4 regions of the Agrobacterium sp. SORGH_AS 787 genome follow, and region 2 is predicted to be linked to each of the others. Evidence: predicted binding sites of a transcription regulator. Region 2 holds the regulator's gene; each other region holds the start of a gene.

Region 1 (5,806 bases), 850 kb from region 2:
ATTTCACGGAAATCGTCCTTCGTCGTCGTCACCAGTCAAGCCGTACGAACCACTGGGCGCGGGAATTTCGTCCATTTTGCAAAAATGGCGCAAATCCGAACGCAACCATCGATTTTTTCCGGCGCCGCTGCTATAGACCATCGCCGACAGGCAAGGAAGGCCAATAAATTGCATCTCCGGCCTGTCGCGGAATTGTTTTAGAGGGTGGAACAGAGTGACAGGGACTATTTTGCGTTTATCCGCCGCAGCATCGCTGCTTGCCGTGCTTGCGGGTTGCAATTCTTCCAATCCATCGGATTCGCTGGCGGTCAATCCTCCGGCTGCACAGGCTGCAACCGCCCCCGTCGTGCAGGCAAACTGCCCACCCATTACCGTGCTGGATACCAATGCCGTCCATCAGGTCTATGCCGGCACCAAGGGTGATCCGAGCAAGCTCGTCTATCAGGCGTCGATTTCCGATACGACACGTTCCTGCAGTATGAGTGACTCCACCCTGACGGTGAATGTCTTCGCTCAGGGCCGCGTGGTTCCAGGTCCTCTTTCCAAGCCAGGTCGTGTCAATCTGCCGATCCGTGTGACGGTGAAGGATGGCGACGGCGAAATCTTCTCGCAGGTCACCAGCCTCGGCGTGGATGTTCCTGCTGGGGCCGCAGGCACGCAGTTCATCTTCAACAACCCGAATGTCGCCATTCCGAATGGTCCCGGCGGCGCATCGAAGCAGACCAATGTCTTCATTTCGTTTGACGAAGGTGGCGCCAAGGCCAGCAGCAAGAAGGGTGGCCGTAGGGGCTGAGATCAGACCCGACTCCAAGACATATTTTCAAAAGCCGGAGCGCCTTAGGCGCTCCGGCTTTTTTAATGGATCAGATCGCCCATTCGGACAGTGCAGCGATTGTCGCGGGCAGATCCTGCATGCGGGAGATGACTGTTTCGGCGCCTGCATCGGTCAGCTTGTCCGCATGGCTTGGATAGCTATGCGACGCGCCGGTGAAGCCGATGACGCGCATGCCAGCAGCCCGCGCCCCGGTAATGCCGTGAACGGAATCTTCGATCACCACCACCTTGTCAGGCGAGACGCCGAACTGCTTGGCGCCATGGAGGAAAATGTCCGGCTTCGGCTTGACGCGATCTGCGCCAAGGTCCTTGGCGGAATAGACGTGGCCTTCGAAATAGGGTTTCAAACCGACCTTCGTCAGCATCATGTCGAGCCGGGCGCTGGACGAATTCGAGCAGATGCAACGCTGCGTCGTCAGCCGCGACAGCGCAAACTTTACGCCATCGATGACTTTGACATCGCGTGCCAGGCGCGCATCCAAAAGCTTTTCGGATTTATCGAGCAGCGTGGCCGAAAGCGGAATGCTTGCCTCGCGCTCGACCTCAAGCAGGATGTTCTTCCAGGTCATGCCCGAGAAGCGCTCGCCCATTTCTTCAACGGAGATGGGATAGCCCGCTTCCGTCAACAGGCGGGATTCGACCTGTGCAGCGATGATTTCCGAATCGACCAGAACGCCGTCGCAGTCGAAAATAATAAGGTCGAAGCCGCTCATATGCGCTCCCTTGATGTCGGTGGAGGAATGGGAATGGGGTTGGCGGCTTTTAGACCAACTCAGCCACAAGCTCAACCGGCTGGAATGCAAGGGAGCTTTGCGGTTTATCGCATCGCTCGACAATTCGCCGGCCTCGCCCTATGTCAGGTCATGGTCAAGATTCCAAAAACCAAGCCTGACGATACGATTGCCGCCAAGATCAGCCGCACGCTCGCCGAGCGCATCGTGCGCGGTGAGTTTGCGCCTGGCGAAAGGCTGCGGCAGGATCACATCGCCGAAGAGTTCGGTGCCTCGCATGTGCCGGTGAGAGAAGCCTTTCGGCGCCTGGAGGCGCAAGGCTTGGCCGTCAGCATTCCGCGCCGCGGCGTTCGGGTGGCCGATTTCGGCCTGGCTGATGTGCGGGAAGTGGCGGAGATGCGTGCCGCGCTCGAAGTGCTTGCTCTGCGTAATGCCATCCCCAACCTGACCACAGCCATTTTGGATGAGGCGGAGGCCGCGACGCATGAGGGTGACGATGCGCAGGACGTCCGCCGATGGGAAGAAGCAAACCGGCGGTTTCATCGGCTGATCACAGCCCCCTGCAACATGCCTCGACTGATGGAAGCGATCGACGGACTGCATGCGGCCAGCGCCCGTTTTCTGTTCTCCGCCTGGCGGGCAGGCTGGGAGCGTCGCACCGACACGGATCACCGTGCCATCATAGACGCGCTTCGCGGTGAGCGAGCGGAAGAGGCCGTCCGTATTCTGCACGGTCATGTTCAGTGGATCGGCCGAACGGCTGTGCGTACACCAACCGGCTCGACCCGCGACGCGTTCGCCATCGTTGGATAGTTCGCGGTTTGGCTTTTGGGATCAATCGGTGATGTTGATCTCGGTGCGCTCGGATGCCGTCACCGTGGCGCTGACTTCCTTCGGATCGCGGTTGGCCTTCTTGTCATAGGTCACTTTCACCGCATAGGTGCCGGGGTGAAGCGTCTCCTGGTGAGTCGTGCCATAGCGACCGGAAATTTCCTTCTGCGTGCCCTGGAGATCCTTGGTGGTTTCGAGAATGTCGATCCTCTCTGCCTGAGGCGCTGATACGACAAGCACGCCTGCATCGAGATCGATGCTGAGATCGGTACGCTGGCCTGCCGTGACGCTAAAAGGCTTCTCGACGGTCACCTTGCCGAGCCTCGCCCGCATAATGAAGTTTCCAGCCGGCATCTGCATGATCTTGCCTGGGCCATAGGTTCCGGTGATCGTCTCGCGCGTGCCGTCCAAAGTTTGCATGTCCTTTAATGCCTCGAACCGAATGCTGTCGGTCTCGACCTGCCGTCCGCCCTCCTTGTAGACGGCGTTGGTGACAACCACACCACTTGGAATGATGACATCATGGCTCACGGTGTCTCCGGCTTTGACCGTGATCGTTTCCTCGGCCACCGCCGGACCTATACGGCCCTCAAGTTTCAATTCGCCGGCCGGCACATAAAGTTCCTTAGCGCCATAGATACTGTCGCTGAATTCGTCCTGCGTCACAGTCACTCGCGCAAGCGGCTCTGCCTCCTTGCTGTCCGGACTGCGCTTCGGCACGAGTGTGAGTTGTGCCGCCTCGAAGTCCACTGCAAGCTCGGTGACGGCGCCGTCCTTGACCTCGAACGCGATCTCGCGGCTGATATTGCCGAGCGCAGCAACCGCGACATATTTGCCCGGCGGAATTTTCTCCTCGAAGGTCGCATCATAAGCACCGCCGACATTCTCGTCGCTTCGTCCGCCCATGCTATCTGCCTTGTAGAAATCCCATCGAACCTTGTCGCTATCGCCGAGCGACGGGCCGCCTTTGAAAAGAAAGGCGTCCGTGCGCACATTGACTTGTGGCTTGGGTACCTGTTGGCTTTGCTGTGCAGACTGCTGCGAGAAGGCGGCGCTGGCATAGAGCGTCGCGGCGATCATCAAGGCTATGCGCATTTTCAACTTCACCCCTGCACCCTTCACTGGCACCATAATACCGCCAGTGTGGAAAATTCCTAAATTAAAACGTTAGAAATAACATCCGGTTCCATAAGCGAGTCCGTTGGCGGGAAGACGCTATTTCGTCTTGACGAAACAGATGATTTGTTCGCTATATGTTCATGTCAGAGGAGTTGCTATGGACAATCTGAATGATGTCATCGTTCGGGCAAAAGCGGCCTGCTACGTCGGAGGCGGCGTGAAGACAGAGCCGAGTAGGCCTGGCTCCCACGATCTCACATGGTCGGATGGGGATTGGGAGTATCGCGACAGCTACTTTGGCGGTACGAATTTCATCGGCCAAGAGGTTCTCTGGTTCAGGCGAACGCCCTATTGGGCGATGAATTATTACGGCTTCATCTGTCGTCCGGATCTGATCGATGGCCAGCGAGCCGGAGCCACCATCACGAAAGCTCTCTCTACGATGTATCGGAGCGGTCGGTTCCTCGGTGGTTTCGAGTGGACGGGTGAATACGGAACATACATCGACAGGAGCGAGGGCGATGCTCGCCATTTTCACGGCCGCGAGGTGATCATGGTCGGTTGCGAGGAAGCCTATGCGCTCCACTATTGCGGTGGTGTCATCCTCCCATAGCAACCGCCGCGTCCGCTCAGCGATCTCACTCTTTGGCCTGGTAATCTATTTTCTCGCATTTTTATGCACTTACCTCCGAACTTTCTTTCTCTCGTTCAGCCTTTGATAACCATCTTCGGTAACCATAAGGCCAGTTCAGTTGAGTAAGCGTATGGAGCGAGTACCCATGGCATCAGTGTTTCCACTGGCCGATTTTCGGCGCGCCGGTTTTGATCTTGCAGGCGAGAGCGATGCCTGGAAAGACAGCATCATCAAGGGTGACTGCGTCGCCGCTCTCGAAGCGCTGCCGAGCCAGTCCGTAGATGCGATTTTCGCCGATCCGCCATATAACCTCCAGCTTGGCGGCACGCTGCATCGTCCTGATCAGTCGCTTGTGGATGCGGTGGATGACGAGTGGGACCAGTTCGCCTCCTTCGACGCCTATGATGCCTTCACTCGCGCCTGGTTGCTCGCCTGCCGGCGCGTGCTGAAGCCGAATGGCACCATCTGGGTCATCGGCTCCTATCACAACATCTTCCGTGTCGGTGCTATCCTTCAGGACATGAACTTCTGGATCCTGAACGATATCGTCTGGCGCAAGACCAACCCGATGCCGAACTTCAAGGGTCGCCGTTTCCAGAACGCCCATGAGACGATGATCTGGGCCAGCCGCGATGCCAAGGCGAAGAGCTACACTTTCAATTACGAAGCGCTGAAAGCGTCGAACGACGACGTGCAGATGCGCTCCGACTGGCTGTTTCCGATCTGCAGCGGCTCCGAGCGGCTGAAGGGTGATGACGGCAAGAAGATCCATCCGACGCAAAAGCCGGAAGCACTTCTGGCCCGCGTGATCATGGCTTCGACCAAGCCCGGCGACGTTGTGCTCGATCCCTTCTTTGGCTCCGGTACGACAGGTGCGGTGGCAAAGCGCCTTGGCCGTCATTTCGTCGGCATCGAGCGCGAGCAGGACTACATCGATGCGGCATCTGCCCGCATCGCTGCCGTCGAACCGCTTGGCAAGGCGGAACTGACGGTGATGACCGGCAAGAAGGCCGAACCACGCGTGGCCTTCAACGTTCTCCTCGAAAGCGGCCTCGTACGCCCCGGCCAGGTGCTGACGGATGCCAAGCGCCGTTACACGGCGATCATTCGCGCCGATGGCACGGTTTCGTCGGGCGGTGATGCTGGTTCGATCCATCGGCTGGGCGCCAAGGTGCAGGGCCTAGATGCATGCAATGGCTGGACCTTCTGGCACTACCAGGATGGTGATGCTCTGAAGCCGATCGATGATCTGAGAAGCGTCATCCGCATAGAATTGGCCAAAGCCGGTTAAAGCATGTCGCGCAAAAGTGTGCAGCGGTTTTGCGATATTGACACGCGATAAAAGGAACATCCAGTCTTCGATCCACCGCTCGATGTTACTTTCGCCATAGACTTCATCCGGTTTTAGTACCTTCAGTCCCGGATGAAGAACAAGCAAGGCCCGGCGTTCATAGAATGCCGGGCCTTGGTGTATGTTGTTTTGGACAACGAGTTTTCCCGAAATATTTCAATTGCATGGCAAGCTTGGAGCAAGTAAGCGACATTAATCAATCTCGCCAAGGGACGAGGGCGAGCCGCTGGCGCATCGAACAGATGCGCAAAGCCAAGAAGACGGATGCTTCCCTGCTTTGATGATTCTTCAGATCTGGCCGCTTGC
Region 2 (5,806 bases):
CCGCGCTTACGACTGGCGCAGCAAGACGTTTGACGGAGAGGTGCCGCCGCATATTGAAACGATGCTGGCGGCCGAGCCGTAACTCGTTGCCTCTAAACGGCGTTTGAACGCCGATCCTCAATGATCTCGCCCGACGCCCGCGCTTCCTCCTCATGCTCCGGATCACGCCACGGTTCAGAGACCGCTGCCTGCTCCCATTCCCTCATCGCTGGCAAACCAAGGAGGCGCGTCTTGTAAGCCTCCGCTGCTGGCGACAGTGCGGTGCCGTAAGTCTGGAAGCGAAAGGCAACGGGGCAGAAGAAGGCGTCAAAGGCGGTGAAATTGACACCGGTCAGAAACGGTCCGCCAAAAGTGTCCAGCACCTGCTGCCAGAGCGTGTCGATGCGCGCTATATCCTTGCGGAGCGCGTCGCTTGCGGGGACTGGCCGGATGCGCAAGCCTACGCTCATCGGGTGCAGATTGCGCAGGGATTGGAAGCCGGAATGCATCTCGGCGGCGGCAGAGCGCGACCAGGCCCGCGCCTTGGCATCCTCAGCCCAAACACCATCATGCCGTTCGGCGAGATATTCCACGATTGCAAGCGAGTCCCAGACGGTGACATCGCCATCCACCAGGCAGGGCACCTTGCCGGAGGGGGTGAAGTGCATGAAGCTGTTCTTTGGATCGGGATCGTTGAAGGGGACGAGGCGCTCATTGAAAGGGATGCTCAATGTCCGCATTAGAACCCAAGGCCGGAGCGACCAGGAGGAGTAGTTCTTATTGGCGATGTAGAGATCGTACATGTTGTCTCCTCTTGGTGATAAGGCGGCTCGTATCGCAGGCAATTGGCCAAAGCGTAAGTGCTTGCAAAGGTCGTAACGCATGAGCGGGAGGACATACAGGCCTAGTCTGTCATGTCAGATATCATATGATTTGATGTGTTCGCCGCTCTCACGCGTCTGGAGACAGAAGCAGAATGAACTTCATTCGCTCGTCATGGTTTGATGAGCAGACATGAAGTGAATGGAGTGTTCGAGATGGACGTCAAATCTGGCGGTTGTGCCTGTGGTAAGGTGAGGCTTTCGATGGTGGGTAAGCCCTACCGTGTCGGCCTTTGTCACTGTATGGATTGCCGCAAACATCACGGCGCGCTCTTCCACGCATCAGCGATCTTTCCTGAGGATGCCGTGACAATCGAAGGGGAAACGCACAGCTATAATGGCCGCTTCTTCTGCCCCAATTGCGGCTCGCCCGTCTTTGGGAAAAGCGACGACGAAATCGAGGTGAATATCGGTTCTCTGGATTCACCAGATCAGTTCGAGCCGACCTACGAGCTTTGGACGATCCGCCGTGAAGCCTGGTTGCCGGATTTCCCGACGCTGCGACAGTATGATCAGGATCGAGAATCGACCGGCAGGACTGAGGAGGGGCGATGATGTCACGCGTCACATGCTGCGGCGTCCTTAGGCTGAAACCATAGATGTGGGCGCCTCTATAAACAGGCAGTCCAATTCCGCCTTCCGACTGCTGACAAAGGCCCGAAAACCTTTCCGGGTCATGGTCGGGACTGAACCGGCCACCCATAAGACCTTGACACAGGAATCCTCTGGCCGAGCCCGCGAATGACCCAAAGTAAACGTTAAAGGCCTATCATCACCCTAAAGGCAGGCCAATCGCCTGCCTCTAACGTTCAACTCGGGATGTTCTTGCCCCTCGAAAGCGATGGGAGCAACGCCAACGCCGCTCGCTATCGCTCAATGATAGCGACGAATGAGACCGACCAGCTTGCCCTGAATCTTGACCCGATCAGGTCCAAAGATGCGGGTTTCATAAGCGGGGTTTGCAGCCTCCAAAGCGATGGAAGCGCCCTTGCGACGGAAGCGCTTCAAGGTGGCTTCCTCGTCGTCTACGAGTGCAACGATGATATCGCCGGGGTTGGCGGTGCTGCCGTTGCGGATGATGACGGTATCGCCATCGAAAATGCCAGCCTCGATCATCGAGTCGCCCTTGACCTCGAGCGCGTAGTGCTCCCCCGTACCGAGCATATCGACGGGTACGGCGACATCGTGGGTGTTGTTCTGGATGGCGGAGATCGGCACACCGGCGGCGATGCGTCCCATCACAGGGACGGTGACAGCGGACGAGCTCTGATCGTTTGCGGGCTTCTGGGCCGGGGCAGGCTCCTGCGGTTTGGCTTTCCCGAGGCTACCCTCTATCACGCTTGGCGAGAAACCGCGCGGCGGCTTCTGTGAGGGTGCGGAATAGGCTTCGGGAAGCTTGATGACCTCCAGCGCTCTTGCCCGGTTCGGCAGGCGGCGGATGAAGCCACGCTCCTCCAACGCAGTGATCAGGCGGTGAATACCAGACTTCGAGGCGAGATCGAGGGCATCTTTCATCTCATCGAAAGATGGGGGCACGCCGGACTCTTTCATTCGCTCATGAATGAAAAGAAGCAGTTCCTGCTGTTTGCGCGTGAGCATGAAGAAAACCCTTGGAATGCGTGGCGAAGATTCGTGAAACAAATACAGAACGAACACTATATGTTCCATATGTGTTCTGCAATCCCTTAAAATTCCGCAAACGTTTCCGTCTGATCAATTCGCGGTCCTGTCATCCGCGCAATGGTAGAAGTTTATAGCTTCTTTACGGTGTCGCGTATCTTTTTCGTCTCCAGGTTGATGATCTCATTTTTACGGGTATCTACGAGCTGCTTCGAGGATCATCCGATCCGGTCATCCTGTGGGATGAAGGCCAAGCCATTCGAAGCATTATCAACAAAATCATCAGGGCTCCACGGCGCTGCTTCGTAGCGTCTTTTCTTGGGGCAAGGACATTTTTATGAAGCTCATTAGGTTCACCCTTATCGGAATGCTGATTGCGCTGGCCGGTTGCCAGACACTCGACCCCAATTCACCGGAAGCCTTGAAGCGGAAGGAGTATGACCGGCTGCTCCTGAACACGACGATGGCCAACTGCAAGCTCATCGTTCAGCTCAATCAGAAGCGTGTTTCGCAAAACAAGGAGCCGACGCGCGACAACAACTGTGCAAGGATTCTGAAGAACCACGCGCTTGGTGGCGTTCATCCGGCGAGCTTCGTCCCCGATATAGCTGTGAACGGTATTCCCATTCCGATCGGCGGACTGATCAAGCTCGCCATCGTTGCCGACCGAAACCAGCGTGAGAAGAAGGCCTGGGAGGCATCGCTACCGGCTTGGGTTTCCTCCGGTGGTGAGAACAGCGAGAACGTCTATCGCATGTTGCTGGCGCAAGGTTTCAAGCCTGAAGAATTGGAAGGGCTGAAGGGAAGTGCTGGATTTTCCGACGCCGTGCGCGCGGTCGGGCCGTTCGTGCAATTTTCAGAGGCCAATCCCGATGTCGTCCGGAGGGCGAATGCCGGCTAAAAGGCAGCGGTCGGTGCTCCGGCCGCAGCTTCCCTCATCCCGTGACACGTGGCGCACTTGCTGATAATGCCTGTGCAACATCGCAAGTTAAGCGGTTGCCGGCGATGTCCGGCGCATGTGTCGTGAGGAATGAGATGACTGTGAAGAACAATTTGAAAGTGGTCGCCGGCGAGGGCAAAGGTGCTGTCGCCTTTTCCAACACGGAACGGTTTTCGCTGATTGCCGGCCCGTGCCAGATGGAGAGCCGCGACCACGCCTTCATGATTGCCGGCACGCTCCATGAGCTTTGTGGCAAGCTCGGCATCGGGCTTGTCTATAAGTCATCCTTCGACAAGGCCAATCGCACATCGCTCTCCGGCAAGCGCGGCATCGGTCTCGGCAAGGCCATGGAGATCTTTGCCGATCTCAAGAAGGAATTCGGGTTTCCGGTACTGACGGATATCCATACCGAAGAGCAATGCACCATTGTCGCCGAAACCGTCGATGTTCTGCAAATCCCGGCCTTCCTTAGCCGCCAGACCGATCTTCTCATCGCAGCCGCGAAGACCGGTCGCGTGATCAATGTGAAGAAGGGGCAGTTCCTGGCGCCCTGGGATATGAAGAATGTGCTGGCGAAGTTGAATGAGAGCGGCAATCCGAACGTTCTTCTCTGCGAACGCGGTGCGTCTTTCGGCTACAACACGCTTGTCTCCGATATGCGCTCGCTGCCGATCATGGCCTCGCTCGGCGCGCCGGTGGTTTTCGATGCGACGCATTCCGTGCAGCAGCCAGGCGGGCAGGGCGGGTCGACCGGTGGTCAGCGCGAATTCGTTGAGACATTGTCGCGTGCGGCGGTTGCCGTTGGCATTGCAGGTCTGTTTGTCGAGACCCATGAAGACCCTGACAATGCGCCGTCCGATGGTCCGAATATGGTCCATCTGAAGGACATGCCGAAGCTTCTGGAGAAGCTTCTGGCGTTTGATGCTATCGCCAAGGCCGCCTGATTTTGGCCTAACCAATTTTTATCTATGGTGCGACGCCTGATGTGGGGCGTCGTCATTGTAAATTCTTCCGCTTCGTCTACAGCGAAGCGGCAATGACATCCGACTCGTTTCAGTCACCTTTATCCGCGATCCGGCCTGAAAACGGCTTCACAGTTTTGCCGATGCGCTCTAAGACAAGCGACTGAAATTCATCTGTTCCAGTCCCAAGGGAGAGACCATGACAGCCATTACCGACATCATCGCACGCGAAATCCTCGATAGCCGTGGCAATCCCACGGTCGAGGTCGATGTGTACCTCGAAGACGGCTCCTTCGGTCGCGCCGCCGTTCCATCTGGCGCATCCACCGGCGCTCACGAGGCAGTCGAGCTGCGCGATGGCGGACAACGCTATGGCGGCAAGGGCGTTGAAAAGGCCGTCGAGGCCGTCAACACCGAAATCTTCGATGCGCTTGGTGGCTTCGATGCCGAAAGCCAGATCCACATCGACCAGACGCTGATCGCGCTCGATGGTACGCCGAACAAGTCTCGCCTCGGCGCAAACGCCATCCTCGGCGTATCGCTGGCTGTTGCCAAGGCTGCCGCCGAAACGACCGGCCTGCCGCTTTATCGCTACGTCGGCGGCCCGAACGCCCACCTGCTGCCCGTTCCGATGATGAACATCATCAATGGCGGCGCGCATGCCGACAACCCGATCGACTTCCAGGAATTCATGATCATGCCGGTCGGCGCGGAAAGCATCCGTGACGCGGTGCGCATCGGTGCGGAAATCTTCCATGTTCTGAAAAAGGAACTGGCAGCCCAGGGCCACAACACCAATGTGGGTGATGAAGGCGGTTTCGCGCCAGGCCTGAAGAGCGCGCCGGAAGCGCTGGACTTCATCATGAAGTCGGTTGAAAAGGCTGGCTACAAGCCGGGCGACGACGTTGGCCTTGCTCTCGACTGCGCGTCGACCGAGTTCTTCAAGAACGGCAAATACGAGATGGAAGGCGAGGGCCGTACGCTCGAGCCGGAAGCCATGGCTGATTACCTTGCAGAACTCGCTGGCAAATACCCGATCATCTCCATTGAAGACGGCATGGCCGAAGACGATTGGGAAGGCTGGAAGTACCTGACCGACAAGATCGGCTCCAAGGTACAGCTCGTCGGCGACGACCTCTTCGTCACCAACTCCGCGCGCCTGCGCGACGGCATCAAGATGGGCGTTGCCAACTCCATCCTCGTCAAGGTCAACCAGATCGGTTCTCTGACCGAGACGCTCGACGCTGTCGAGACAGCGCACAAGGCCCGCTACACGGCGGTCATGTCTCACCGTTCGGGTGAAACGGAAGACTCCACGATTGCCGATCTCGCGGTCGCCACCAACTGCGGTCAGATCAAGACCGGCTCGCTGTCGCGCTCCGACCGTCTGGCAAAGTATAATCAGCTGATCCGCATCGAAGAGA
Region 3 (5,806 bases), on a different contig from region 2:
CGACGCCAGCGCCTTCGACGACCGGTACGAGGAAGCTGTGACGGAGCTCGTCAAAGCCAAGATCGAAGGACGTTCGCTTCCGAAGAAGAAGGCTGCTCCTGCGGCGAAGGCCGTCGATCTGCTGCAGGCGCTACGCGAGAGCGCGGGACTAGGCGCTAGGAAGACCAAATCCAGCCGAACCGCCGCCAACGCCAATGCTGGCACAAACACTGCAAGAACAAAGAAGGCCGCCGGCAAGGCGAAGGCTCCCGCAGCACCGACCCGTCGCGCAGGTTAAGAGGAGATCGTCATGGCTGTTCGTCCTTATTGGAAAGGTCATTTGAAGCTCTCTCTCGTCAACTGCGCGGTTCAGATGATGCCGGCGACGTCGGAGAGCGAGAAGGTTCGCTTTCACACTCTGAACCGTGCCACCCAGAACCGCGTGGTCAGTCACTACGTGGACTCTGTCACGGGCAAGGATGTGAAGGAGGAAAACGAGGTCAAGGGCTACCCGCGCGGCGAAAATGACTACATCATTCTAGAAGATGACGAGCTGGAAAACGTCGCTCTGGACAGCACCCGGACGATTGACATTTCAACCTTCACGCCACGAGACACGATCGAGTGGATATGGCTCGATACCCCCTACTATCTGTCTCCGAGCGAAAAAGTTGCTCAGGAGGCCTTTGCCGTGATCCGAGATGCCATGGCGTCGCAGGACATGGTCGGAATTTCGCGACTCGTGATCTCGCGCCGGGAACGCGCCGTCATGTTGGAACCGCGCGGCAAGGGCATTGTCCTGTGGACGCTACGCTATGGTGACGAGGTTCGTGACGAAGACAACTACTTCGGCAGCATCGCGGATGAAAAACCGGACGCGGACATGATGCCGCTTATCCAAAAGCTGATCAAAAAGCAGACGAAGCCCTGGGATGCGAAGATGGTCGTCGATCCCGTGCAGGACCGTCTGCTCGACATCATCAAGGCGAAAAAGAAACAGCGGAAGAAGCCGGCCCGAAGCAAGGCGAAAAATCCCGCATTGCCTTCGAAGCCAAGCAATGTCATCAACATCATGGACGCTCTGAAGAAGTCCGTCGCCGCAGAAACACGGGCAAAATAGGGAGCCGTCAGGCGGACGCCTTGCGGGCTTTGTTCAGCCGCTTGATAGCTTGCTGCAGCGAGCGGTGGCCCTCGTTGTAGTCCGCCCAAGCCGTGCTGTTCTTCAGGAGACCCGGCACTGTCCTGACGGTAAAGCGCGTTGGATCGAGGTCAGCCCTCACCTGTGTCCAATTCAAAGGCATCGACACCGTCGCACCAGCACGTGCTCGTGGAGACAGCGGCGCGACCGCCGTCGCCATGCGGTCATTGCGCAAGTAGTCGAGGAATATCCGCCCTTCTCGTTGGTTCTTCGCCATCTTGATGAGGTAGAGATCCGGATTATCCCGCGCCATATCCTGACAGACGTCATGCGCAAAGCCTTTAGCCTCGTCCCAGCTCAGCCTCTTACCCCTGGATGTGGCAAGCGGCGTCACGACGTGCAGTCCCTTGCCGCCGGTCGTTTTGCAGAAGCTGACAAGACCCAGTTCTTCTAGCCGATCGCGTATCTCGCGCGCAGCGTCAACCACGGCCGAAAACTCGACATTCGGGCCGGGATCGAGGTCGAATACCAACCTACCTGGAACTTCCGGCTGATCGGGCATGCAGTTCCAGGGGTGAAGTTCGATGCCGCCGATCTGAGCGATGGCGGCAAGACCTTCGACCCGATCGATCTGGAGGTAAGGCTTCTTGTCACCAAAGACCGTCACTAGCTCCAGAAGATTGGATGTTCCGGACATGGCGTGGCGCTGGAAGAACTGTTCCCCACCGATGCCATCAGGACAACGAAGGATCGAGCATGGGCGACCTTTTAAATGATCGATCATCCACTCGCCGACAGCTTCATGGTAGCGCGCGAGGTCAACCTTGGTCACCGGCTTTTTGTCACCCGCGTCCGGCCAGAGCGCCTTGTCAGGGCTCGAGATCATGACGCCCATGACCTCTTCCTTTGCGCCCTTCCGAGATCGTCTGGATGGGGGCTTTTCCGTCTCAGGGTCAGGGACATCCGCGTCCGCTGGTGCTGCAGGCTCCTCGGCTTCCACCTCTGCGGCGGGCTTGTCTTCGCGCAAGCCCTTGAACGCACCCTGTCGAACCTGGCCATCCGCGGTCCATCCGGCGAACTCGATCTCGGCGACTAACTGGGGCTTAAGCCAAGCGATATCCTCCGTCTTCTTCGGCGCTCCGATCCCTGTGAAAGGAGATTTCGATGTTTCCATCTTCTGAAGCTTCGGCAGAAGTTGCTGGACCGTCTTGGCGCCGTAGCCCGTTCCGACGCGTCCAACGTAGACGAAGTGCTTGCCGCTGAAGACGCCCACAAGCAGTGAGCGGAATTTCCCGTTGGTCTTGGCGTAGCCGCCGATGACGACTTCATGGCCGGCACGGCATTTGGATTTCGCCCATGTCTTCGTCCGGCCGGACACATAGGGAGCGTCCGCCTGCTTGGACACTATACCCTCCAGTGACAGCTTGCAGGCCGACTTCAGGACGGCGTCGCCACCTGTCTCGAAATGCTCCACGAACCGGAGGCGAGGATCTTCGCCAGCGTCGGACATCAAAGATTCCAGACGGGACTTGCGCTCCGTCAACGGAAGCTCCCTCAAATCCTCGTCGCCCTCGAACAGCAGGTCGAATGCAAAGTATACGAGGTCGTCCGTCGTCCCTTCTGACAATGCCGCCTGCAGGGCCGCAAAGTCCGGCGCTCCCTGCTCATCGAGGGCACAGATCTCGCCATCGATGATGCAATCCGGAAGCGCTGACGCCGCCTCTGCAATAGCCGACCACTTCGACGTCCAATCCAGTCCGTTGCGGGTCTTCAGCGTGACCTCGCCATCGACGACGCGCATCTGGACGCGATAGCCGTCAAACTTGATCTCATGAATCCAGCCCTTGCCAGCCGGCGGACGAGTCAGGCTCTCGCAGAGTTGCGGTGCGATAAAGCTTGGCATCACCGATTTGGCAGGTGAAGACTTGGCTGCTTTTGTTCGAGCCGTCGTTGCCTTAGACGCTTTTTTCGTGCCAGCCTTGCGCTCCTCGGCGGCGAGACCTTCGTTGCTGTCCCACACCGCGTCCGCCTTGACCGTATCGCCCTTCGTCATGAAAGGCTTTGGCTTCTTCCCCTTGCCAGAGGCGATTGCCTCCATGGTTCGGCCGGAAGCGACGGAGGTCTGATTGTCTTCCAGTATGGCTGCGCCATTCTCGTCGACGGCGTGATCGTCGCGGTGCTTGATCAGCAGCCAGTTCGTGCGCTTGCCGCCGTCGCGGTCGTTGCGCATCCGCACTAGCACGAAGCTTCCACGGAGCCGTTCACCTTCAAATGTAAATTTAAAATCGCCTTTCGCCAGCGCCTGCTCCGGCGTCTTGTTGCCCTCCGGCTCCCAGTAGCCCCGGTCCCACAGCATCACCGTGCCGCCGCCGTACTGACCCTTCGGGATCGTCCCTTCGAAGTCGCCGTAGTCCAGAGGGTGATCCTCGACCTCGACGGCAAGCCGCTTATCGCCCGGATCAAGAGAAGGTCCCTTCGTCACCGCCCAGGATTTGAAGACTCCATCGAGCTCGATGCGAAGGTCGTAATGAAGCCGGGTCGCATCATGCTTCTGGATGACGAATCGACGTCGGTTGGACGCCTTGACCTCGATCTCTCCACTCGGCTCACGCGTCTGCTTGAAATCGCGTTTCGATCGGTACTTACTCAGATTGTCAGTCAACGCATCAACTCCATACTCAGCAACGACGGCGTAACTTCACTCAGCGTTCAAGACGGAGAACACTGCTCTCGAAGACCCAAACGATTTGGATTGCCGTTGGTTTCTGATCCCGGCGTCGGCGCAAGTTGATTATTAGCGATGGAAAAACGTTCTTCCCAACTTCGCAAGCTAGCTGTATGTTCCGCATTTGTTCGAGGGGTTATCTCTCGTTGTCAGAATGAAGTGAGCTCATGTCGGTCGCCTACCTGGAAAAGTTGAACGAGCAGCAGCGCAAGGCAGTCGAACACGGCGTCGGCCTGCCTGAAGGCAATTCCGCAGGTCCGCTTCTCATCATCGCGGGTGCGGGTTCGGGAAAGACGAACACGTTGGCGCATCGCGTCGCCCATCTCATCGTCAACGGTGCCGACCCTCGCCGCATTCTCCTTATGACGTTTTCCAGAAGAGCCGCCTCGGAAATGGCCAGACGCGTCGAGCGCATTTGCCGCAACGTCCTGGGCGCCAATGCCGCCGTCCTGACAGACGCGCTTGCCTGGTCCGGCACGTTCCACGGTATCGGTGCGAGGCTGCTGCGGATGTATGCCGAACAGATCGGTCTCAACCTCGACTTTACCATTCACGACCGGGAAGACAGTGCCGACCTTATGAACCTCGTTCGGCACGAACTGGGCTTCTCAAAGACCGACAGCCGTTTTCCGACAAAGGGTACCTGTCTTGCAATATATTCACGTGCGGTGAATTCCGAGACGCCGCTCAGCGAAATCCTGCGCCAACATTATCCATGGGTCGCCACTTGGGACGAGCAGTTGAAGGAATTATTTGGAGCTTACGTGGAGGCCAAGCAGGCCCAGAACGTGCTCGATTATGATGACCTCCTGCTCTACTGGGCCCAGATGGTCAGCGACCCCGAGCTTGCGGACGATATCGGCAATCGCTTCGACCATGTGATGGTGGATGAATATCAGGACACCAACAAGCTGCAGGCGTCGGTTCTGATGGCGTTGAAGCCAGGCGGACGCGGTCTTACGGTTGTTGGAGACGACGCTCAATCGATCTACTCGTTCCGGGCGGCCACGGTCCGCAATATTCTCGACTTCCCGGCGTCCTTCAGTCCAGCGGCAGACATCATTACACTCGACCGCAACTACCGTTCGACGCAACCCATTCTCGCAGCAGCCAACGGCGTGATCGAACTAGCACGCGAGCGTTTCACCAAGAACCTTTGGACCGAACGGGAATCGTTGGAGCGACCAAAACTCGTCACCGTCAAAGACGAGACCGAACAGGCGAATTTCATTGTCGAGCAGGTGTTGGCCAATCGTGAGACTGGAATGACGCTGAAACAACAGGCGGTCTTGTTCCGAACTTCCAGCCACAGCGGTGCGCTCGAAGTCGAACTCACCCGCCGCAACATCCCCTTTGTCAAGTTCGGTGGCCTGAAGTTTCTTGACAGCGCCCACGTGAAGGACATGCTGGCCGTTCTGCGTTTCGCACAGAACCCGCGTGACAGGGTCGCGGGTTTCCGTCTCCTGCAGATGCTTCCAGGTATCGGCCCCAAGAAGGCCGGGACCATCCTCGACACCATCGCGCCCGACCCAGAGCCGCTCCTGGCACTCGCCGAAATTCCACCACCACACAAGACCGGCGAGGACTGGACATCCTTCGTCAAACTGCTGGCAGGTCTTCGGAAAACACAGGATGGCTGGCCTTCGGATATCGAGCGCGCACGCCTGTGGTACGAGCCGCATCTCGACCGCATCCATGATGACGCAGATACCCGCAAGGCCGACCTTCTTCAACTCGAGCAGATTGCCAGCGGCTATCCTTCTAGAGAACGGTTTCTAACGGAGCTGACGCTCGATCCGCCGGACGCCACAAGCGATCAGGCCGGCGTTCCATTGCTTGACGAGGACTACCTCATCCTGTCGACCATCCACTCGGCGAAGGGACAGGAATGGCGCGCTGTTTTTATGCTAAATGTTGTCGATGGATGTATTCCATCGGACCTGGGGACTGGCACGACACAGGAG
Region 4 (5,806 bases), 940 kb from region 2:
AGCAGGCCGCAACCCTGGAACAGACGGCGGCGGCGCTGGATGAAATTACCGTCAACGTTGCGAACTCCACCAAACGTGCCCAGGAGGCGACAGGTGCTGCGAGCGAGGCCAACCGCGCCGCAAAGGTCTCCGGTGATGTCGTTGCAGCGGCTGTGGATGCCATGCAGCGCATTGAACAATCCTCGGGCCAGATTTCCAATATCATTGTGGTGATCGACGAGATTGCCTTTCAGACCAATCTGCTGGCGCTAAATGCGGGTGTTGAAGCCGCGCGTGCTGGTGAAGCGGGCAAGGGCTTCGCCGTTGTTGCGCAGGAAGTGCGCGAACTGGCGCAACGCTCAGCGAGGGCGGCGAAGGAAATCAAGGAACTGATCGGTAAGTCGTCGCATGAGGTGGAGAATGGTGTGAAGCTGGTCCAGCAGACCGGTGAGGCACTCAAAGCAATCAGTCACCATGTCGAAGCTGTCAATGAGCATATGGGCGCGATTGCCACCTCATCCCAAGAGCAGGCGACCGGTCTCACGGAAGTCAATACAGCCGTCAACCAGATGGACCAAACGACGCAGCAGAATGCAGCATTGGTGGAGGAAACCACCACTGCAACCTCGGCACTGGCGACAGAAAGCGACAGACTCCGTGCGCTGCTGGAGCGGTTCAAGCTGGCCGATCATGCGCAGCGCGATGATGGTCGTGCTAGCGATATGCGGCTTGCCGGCTAATGGGTGGAACCTTGCTCTCCTATCGACGTAGCAGAAGTTCCAGGTTTTAAGCCACGTCTGCTTCGGCAGCGTCCTGACGAAGCGGCCGAAAGCTCATTCGATGAAGGGAACACGCGCCATGGGCCTCGATGGCGCGAAGATGCACAGGCGTCCCGTAACCCGCATGAAGCTCGAAGCCATAGGCGGTGTGCACCGTCCCGGCACGCTCCATCATCCGGTCTCTTGTGACTTTGGCGATAATCGATGCGGCGGCAATCGACAGGGATCGCGCGTCACCCTTGATCACAGCCTTCGCTTCACAAGACATGCCGGGCGGTTGATCGCGCCCATCAGCCAATACCAGTCGAGGCGAAAGCTCAAGGCCAAGAACAGCGCGGCGCATGGCATCGAGGCTGGCGCGGAGGATATTGATCCGGTCTATCAGAACAGGCCCGGATGACGCGACCGAGACGATCGACGTTTCCACGATCTTCGTGAACAGCACTTCCCGTTTCGCCTTGGTCAGCTTCTTTGAATCATCGAGACCATCTGGGATATTGTCGGGGTCAAGAATGACGGCGGCGGCAACGACGGGGCCGGCCAGAGGCCCGCGTCCAGCCTCATCCGTCCCTGCCACGGGCCAAAGGCCTCGCTGGCGGGCTTCTAGCTCCATGCTGAAGTCGGGGCTCGCCGGAGCAAGATCGAACAGGGCAGGAGAATCGGATGCTGTGCGTCGCTTCATGCGGCGGAAACTTGCACAGACACCCGATCTCCCGCAAGCCCCCGGTGCGGCGATAGACAACCCGTAGGGCGTGGTTGTCATCCGTGGCGCGAGAGGCCAGGATCGTTTTCTTATAGGGCGGAGGAAAACGAGAAATCGCACGCGAGGCGGCGGAACCGGGGGCAATGCCGGTGCGTCAGGGACGCGCACCGAACATTTCTTCAAGAGTGACTTAGTAGCCGTGGTCTTTACGCAATAATCTAGAGACGCTTGGAAACCGATGTCATAAGGCGGAGTTGGCGTGGCCGAGCGTTTCCATCCTTCAAAGCAAGGAAAGTTGGACGCCGGCACCGCCGGGCGGAGCAAAGAGATCATCACGCAGCTGGATACCCCTGCGAATGAGACCGAGCCTTTTGGTCGCCATCTCGAAGCGGCGGCTGATCTGCCAGGCATAGGGACCTGCACCCTTCATGCGCTTGCCAAACTCCGCATCATAATCCTTCCCGTCGCGCATGGAGCGTACCAGCGACATGACATGACGGTAGCGGTCCGGGTAATTACGCAGCAACCAGTCGCGGAACAGCGGGCTAACCTCGAGTGGCAGGCGCAGCAGCACATAAGAGGCTTCCATAGCCCCGGCGGCTTTGCCAGCCTCTAGCACACGCTCGATCTCATGATCGTTCAGTGCGGGGATGACAGGAGCCATCATGACGGCCACTGGTATCCCGGCTTCCGTCAGCGTTTTGACTGCCTCCAACCTTTTCGATGGCGTCGAGGCGCGTGGCTCCATGCTGCGGGCCAGCTTGCGATCGAGCGTCGTCACCGAGATGCCGACTTTGACGAGGCCCTTCTTCGCCATGGGCGCCAGAATATCGATATCGCGCGTGATCAGCGCCGATTTCGTGACAATGGCGACCGGATGTTCCGCCTTGGCCAGCACCTCAAGGATCTGATGCATGATCCGCCATTCCTTCTCGATCGGCTGGTAGGGATCGGTATTGGTGCCGATCGCAATCACCCGCGCCTTGTAGCCAGGCTTGGCAAGCTCGCGCTCCAGAAGTTTGGCGGCATCCGGCTTGGCAAAGAGCTTCGCTTCAAAATCGATCCCGGCCGAAAGTCCCATATAGCTATGCGTTGGCCGGGCGAAGCAATAGATGCAGCCATGCTCGCAGCCGCGATAGGGATTGATCGACCGGTCGAAGGGAATGTCGGGCGATTCGTTGCGGGTGATGATGGTGCGCGGCTTTTCCACCTGCACATCCGTCTTGAACTCCGGGAGTTCTTCGATAATGTCCCAGCCATCGTTAAAGGCTTCATGCTGTAACGTTTCGAAACGACCGCCAGGATTGATGCCTGCACCTCTGCCGCGACGACGATCGATTTCGATCCTGAGACCGGAGTCATCTGCCAGAGCATTGGCAATATCCGGCGTATGGCCCGGCTGATAGGCAGCCTGCCCCGAAAGCACTTGGTGTCTCATCTGATGCTCCTGACCGGCCAGCGCCAGCGAATTGGATGAGCAAATATCTAATGCACAAATGAGAACAATACAAGAACAAAAATTGGGGCAGTGAGATCGTCGTGTAGTGAGGAGGCGATGAAGGTCTGCTTTATGGGATCCGGAGCAAGCGAGAAGGGAAAGATTTTTGAGCGACCAGCGCGTTTGGAAAGGTGATTTGGGCTCGCGCGCCTTACCCCTTTTGAGTCTACACACTGTGCTTTCCGAAAATCGGTTCCGATTTTCCGGCCGATGCTGTAGCGATGCTATAGAGACTTTATTGATCGGAACGCACCGCAAGTGACAAAGAGATGCTGACAGTCATCATGGAATGCCACAACAACGAACCAGCGCTAGCACACACGCTTTCGGCGCTGGTCACGGGCGCCGTGAAGGGTCTGATCAGCGATGTCATCATTCTCGACCACGCCTCGCAGGATGGCTCGGCGCGGGTTGCAGAGGCTGCCGGTTGCCGCTTCCATCAGAGCTGGAAGATCGACGATGTCATTCAGTCGATCCGCGGCGATTGGATTTTGCTGATCGAGCCGGGCAGCCGTCCGCAGGGTGGCTGGATCGAGGATGTTCTCGAATACATGGCGTTGAATGAGCGACCGGCGCAGTTCTCGCCATCACGCTATTATAAGAAACCCTTCCTTGAGCGAATGCTTCGGCGCGGTCCACCTCTGGAGTTTGGCCTCTTGCTGCGCAAGCGGGATGCAATCGAACTCGCAAAATCCGGCCTGCCGCTGAAGGAGTTTTCAAAAACGCAGAAGCCTCTCAGATTAACGGCGGAGTTGGTGCCGGCTTGGGCGCTCAGTCCTGTGCGGTAGAGCGTCCTTTTGGACCCAATAAGGACACTCTATCTCTTTGAAGCTACGTATCGTGCTTTTCCGAAAATCGATTTCGATTTTCGGACCGATGCTGTTGGCATCAGCCCTTTGTGCGGCGCAGGTGCTCGTCCAGCCGTGGCATGATTTCCACGAAGTTGCAGGGCATGTGGCGATAATCCAGCTGCGCTTTCAAAATCCCGTCCCAAGCATCCTTGCAAGCGCCAGGTGAGCCCGGCAGAACGAAGATGAAGGTCGTATTGGCAAGCCCCGCGGTGGCGCGCGATTGAATGGTGGAGGTGCCGATCTTGTCGTAGGAAATGCGGTGGAACACCTCGGAGAAGCCGTCCATGTGCTTGTCGAAGAGTGGCTCCAGAGCTTCCGGCGTCACGTCGCGGCCGGTAAAGCCCGTGCCGCCCGTGGTGATGACGACGTCGATTTGATCCGACAACGTCCAGTCACGTACCTTCTCACGAATGACAGCGATGTCGTCGGGGACGATCGCGCGATCCACCAGATGGTGGCCAGCCTCCTCGATTCGGGCTGCGAGCGTGTTGCCGGATTTGTCGTCCGCCAATGTGCGGGTGTCCGATACGGTCAAAACGGCGATGCCGACCGGAATGAATTGCCGCTCTCCACCCGTCTTCATCTGGCTCATAACACTCTCCCTGCAATTGACATTGTTTCCTGAACATACCATCCGGGTTTCCGTTCCCGAAGCCTTGCCGCTGCTGCCTCTGCTTTTTGTAGGGAGGAAAAAATGCCAAAGCATGTGGCGCCGGAACCGGACATGCGTGCGAGATCCGCGCCCTCCGAACGAAGCATCGCCAACACATCGTTGATCTCAGGCAAAAGCGAGATGGCGGGGAGCTGCAAATCGTTTCTGAGCCCGTCCATTGTCGGAAGCCAGGACTCGCCTTCATCATCAGGCGGAGCGGGAAGAGGTTCGTTCTGCTTGTGCGCCAGCAAGCGGAAAATCTGCGGCGTCGAAACACCCTTCAGCGGGTTCACCAGCACCAGCGCCAATTGCGGGAACTGAGTAAGAAGCGTGAGCTCTTCACCGATCCCCTGCGCGATCAGCGGCTTGCTGGCAAGGCACATTGGTACGTCGGCCCCAAGCGTGAGTGCGATTCCGCTCAGGTCCTCGTCGCCGATGTCCAATTGCCAATGGTGGATCAAGCCGCGCAAGGCGGCAGCGGCGTCGGCCGATCCGCCACCGATTCCCGATGCGACTGGCAGGTTCTTTTCGAGTTGAATAGCGACCGGTGTTGTCGCGATGTCGCGTTGCCGCGCATGGCTGCGCAGAAGATCGCGCGCCTTCAGCACAAGATTGTTGCTCGCGCCCGACTGAAGAAGGTCCGAGGCGAAACGCCCGGATATGGAAAAGCTATCTTCGTCAGCATGGCGAATGCGAATGACATCGCCTGCTTCGGTAAAGGTCACCAGCATGTCGAGGAGGTGATAACCATCCTCCCTTTGCCCCGTCACATGCAGGGCAAGGTTGATCTTCGCCGGAGCGGCCTCGACAGTTTCGACCGCCCCCTTGCCATCAGCCGGGCCCATCAGACGTCAGGATTTTTTGTCCGGGGCAGGGGCGGGCGGTGCAGGTGGCGGCGGCGCCTGATCCTTCTTTGCGGTGTTTTCCGCATCCTTCTCCAGCGGCGGCAGGCCGTTGGCGATCTTTTCCTTCACCTTCGCCTTGTCCACATCGTCGCTATCGCCGATCAGCGCGCGGTTCCACTGGTACACGGCCTCCAGCTTGCGGCCGACGCGCCAATAGGCATCACCCAGATGGTCATTGATGGTAGGGTCACCGGCGCGAAGCTCGATGGCGCGTTCCAGTTCGGTCACGGCCTCATCGAAAGCGCCAAGACGATAATGCGCCCAGCCAAGCGAATCGACGATGTAGCCGTCATTCGGGCGAAGCTCCACCGCACGGCGGATCATCTCGATGCCTTGGTCGAGATTCATGTTCTTATCGACCCAGGAATAACCGAGATAGTTCAGGACCTGTGGCTGCTCAGGGTTGAGCTCCAGTGCCCGCTTGAAGTTCGGTTCGGCC

Evidence for each region. Region 2 encodes LexA, which represses DNA repair genes until DNA is damaged. Its sites were predicted from a motif close to TGTTCNNNNTGTGTTCNG; they were not measured.
Region 1: a site for LexA is predicted at 3,640-3,657, ahead of QE435_RS17480 (DUF5680 domain-containing protein). Genes of this name have one in related genera too.
Region 3: a site for LexA is predicted at 3,957-3,974, ahead of QE435_RS24615 (ATP-dependent helicase). Genes of this name have one in related genera too.
Region 4: a site for LexA is predicted at 2,960-2,977, ahead of QE435_RS17030 (PA0069 family radical SAM protein). Genes of this name have one in related genera too.

The regions. Positions count from the first base shown of each region.
Region 1 is NZ_JAUTBG010000002.1:1,712,368-1,718,173, forward strand. It holds gene thrC (threonine synthase) at 1-7, opposite strand, end outside; gene QE435_RS17460 (PilZ domain-containing protein) at 215-793, shown strand; gene QE435_RS17465 (HAD family hydrolase) at 864-1,547, opposite strand; gene QE435_RS17470 (GntR family transcriptional regulator) at 1,698-2,378, shown strand; gene QE435_RS17475 (hypothetical protein) at 2,400-3,491, opposite strand; gene QE435_RS17480 (DUF5680 domain-containing protein) at 3,673-4,128, shown strand; gene QE435_RS17485 (site-specific DNA-methyltransferase) at 4,295-5,440, shown strand.
Region 2 is NZ_JAUTBG010000002.1:2,566,085-2,571,890, reverse strand. It holds gene QE435_RS21715 (ComEC/Rec2 family competence protein) at 1-82, shown strand, start outside; gene QE435_RS21710 (glutathione S-transferase family protein) at 93-782, opposite strand; gene QE435_RS21705 (GFA family protein) at 1,017-1,415, shown strand; gene lexA (transcriptional repressor LexA) at 1,734-2,459, opposite strand; gene QE435_RS21695 (hypothetical protein) at 2,818-3,381, shown strand; gene kdsA (3-deoxy-8-phosphooctulonate synthase) at 3,516-4,364, shown strand; gene eno (phosphopyruvate hydratase) at 4,582-5,806, shown strand, end outside.
Region 3 is NZ_JAUTBG010000003.1:230,461-236,266, forward strand. It holds gene QE435_RS24600 (Ku protein) at 1-277, shown strand, start outside; gene QE435_RS24605 (Ku protein) at 290-1,099, shown strand; gene ligD (DNA ligase D) at 1,107-3,779, opposite strand; gene QE435_RS24615 (ATP-dependent helicase) at 4,010-5,806, shown strand, end outside.
Region 4 is NZ_JAUTBG010000002.1:1,621,103-1,626,908, forward strand. It holds gene QE435_RS17020 (methyl-accepting chemotaxis protein) at 1-719, shown strand, start outside; gene QE435_RS17025 (ribonuclease HII) at 766-1,440, opposite strand; gene QE435_RS17030 (PA0069 family radical SAM protein) at 1,742-2,899, opposite strand; gene QE435_RS17035 (glycosyltransferase family A protein) at 3,229-3,747, shown strand; gene moaB (molybdenum cofactor biosynthesis protein B) at 3,848-4,393, opposite strand; gene QE435_RS17045 (4-(cytidine 5'-diphospho)-2-C-methyl-D-erythritol kinase) at 4,399-5,307, opposite strand; gene QE435_RS17050 (tetratricopeptide repeat protein) at 5,314-5,806, opposite strand, start outside.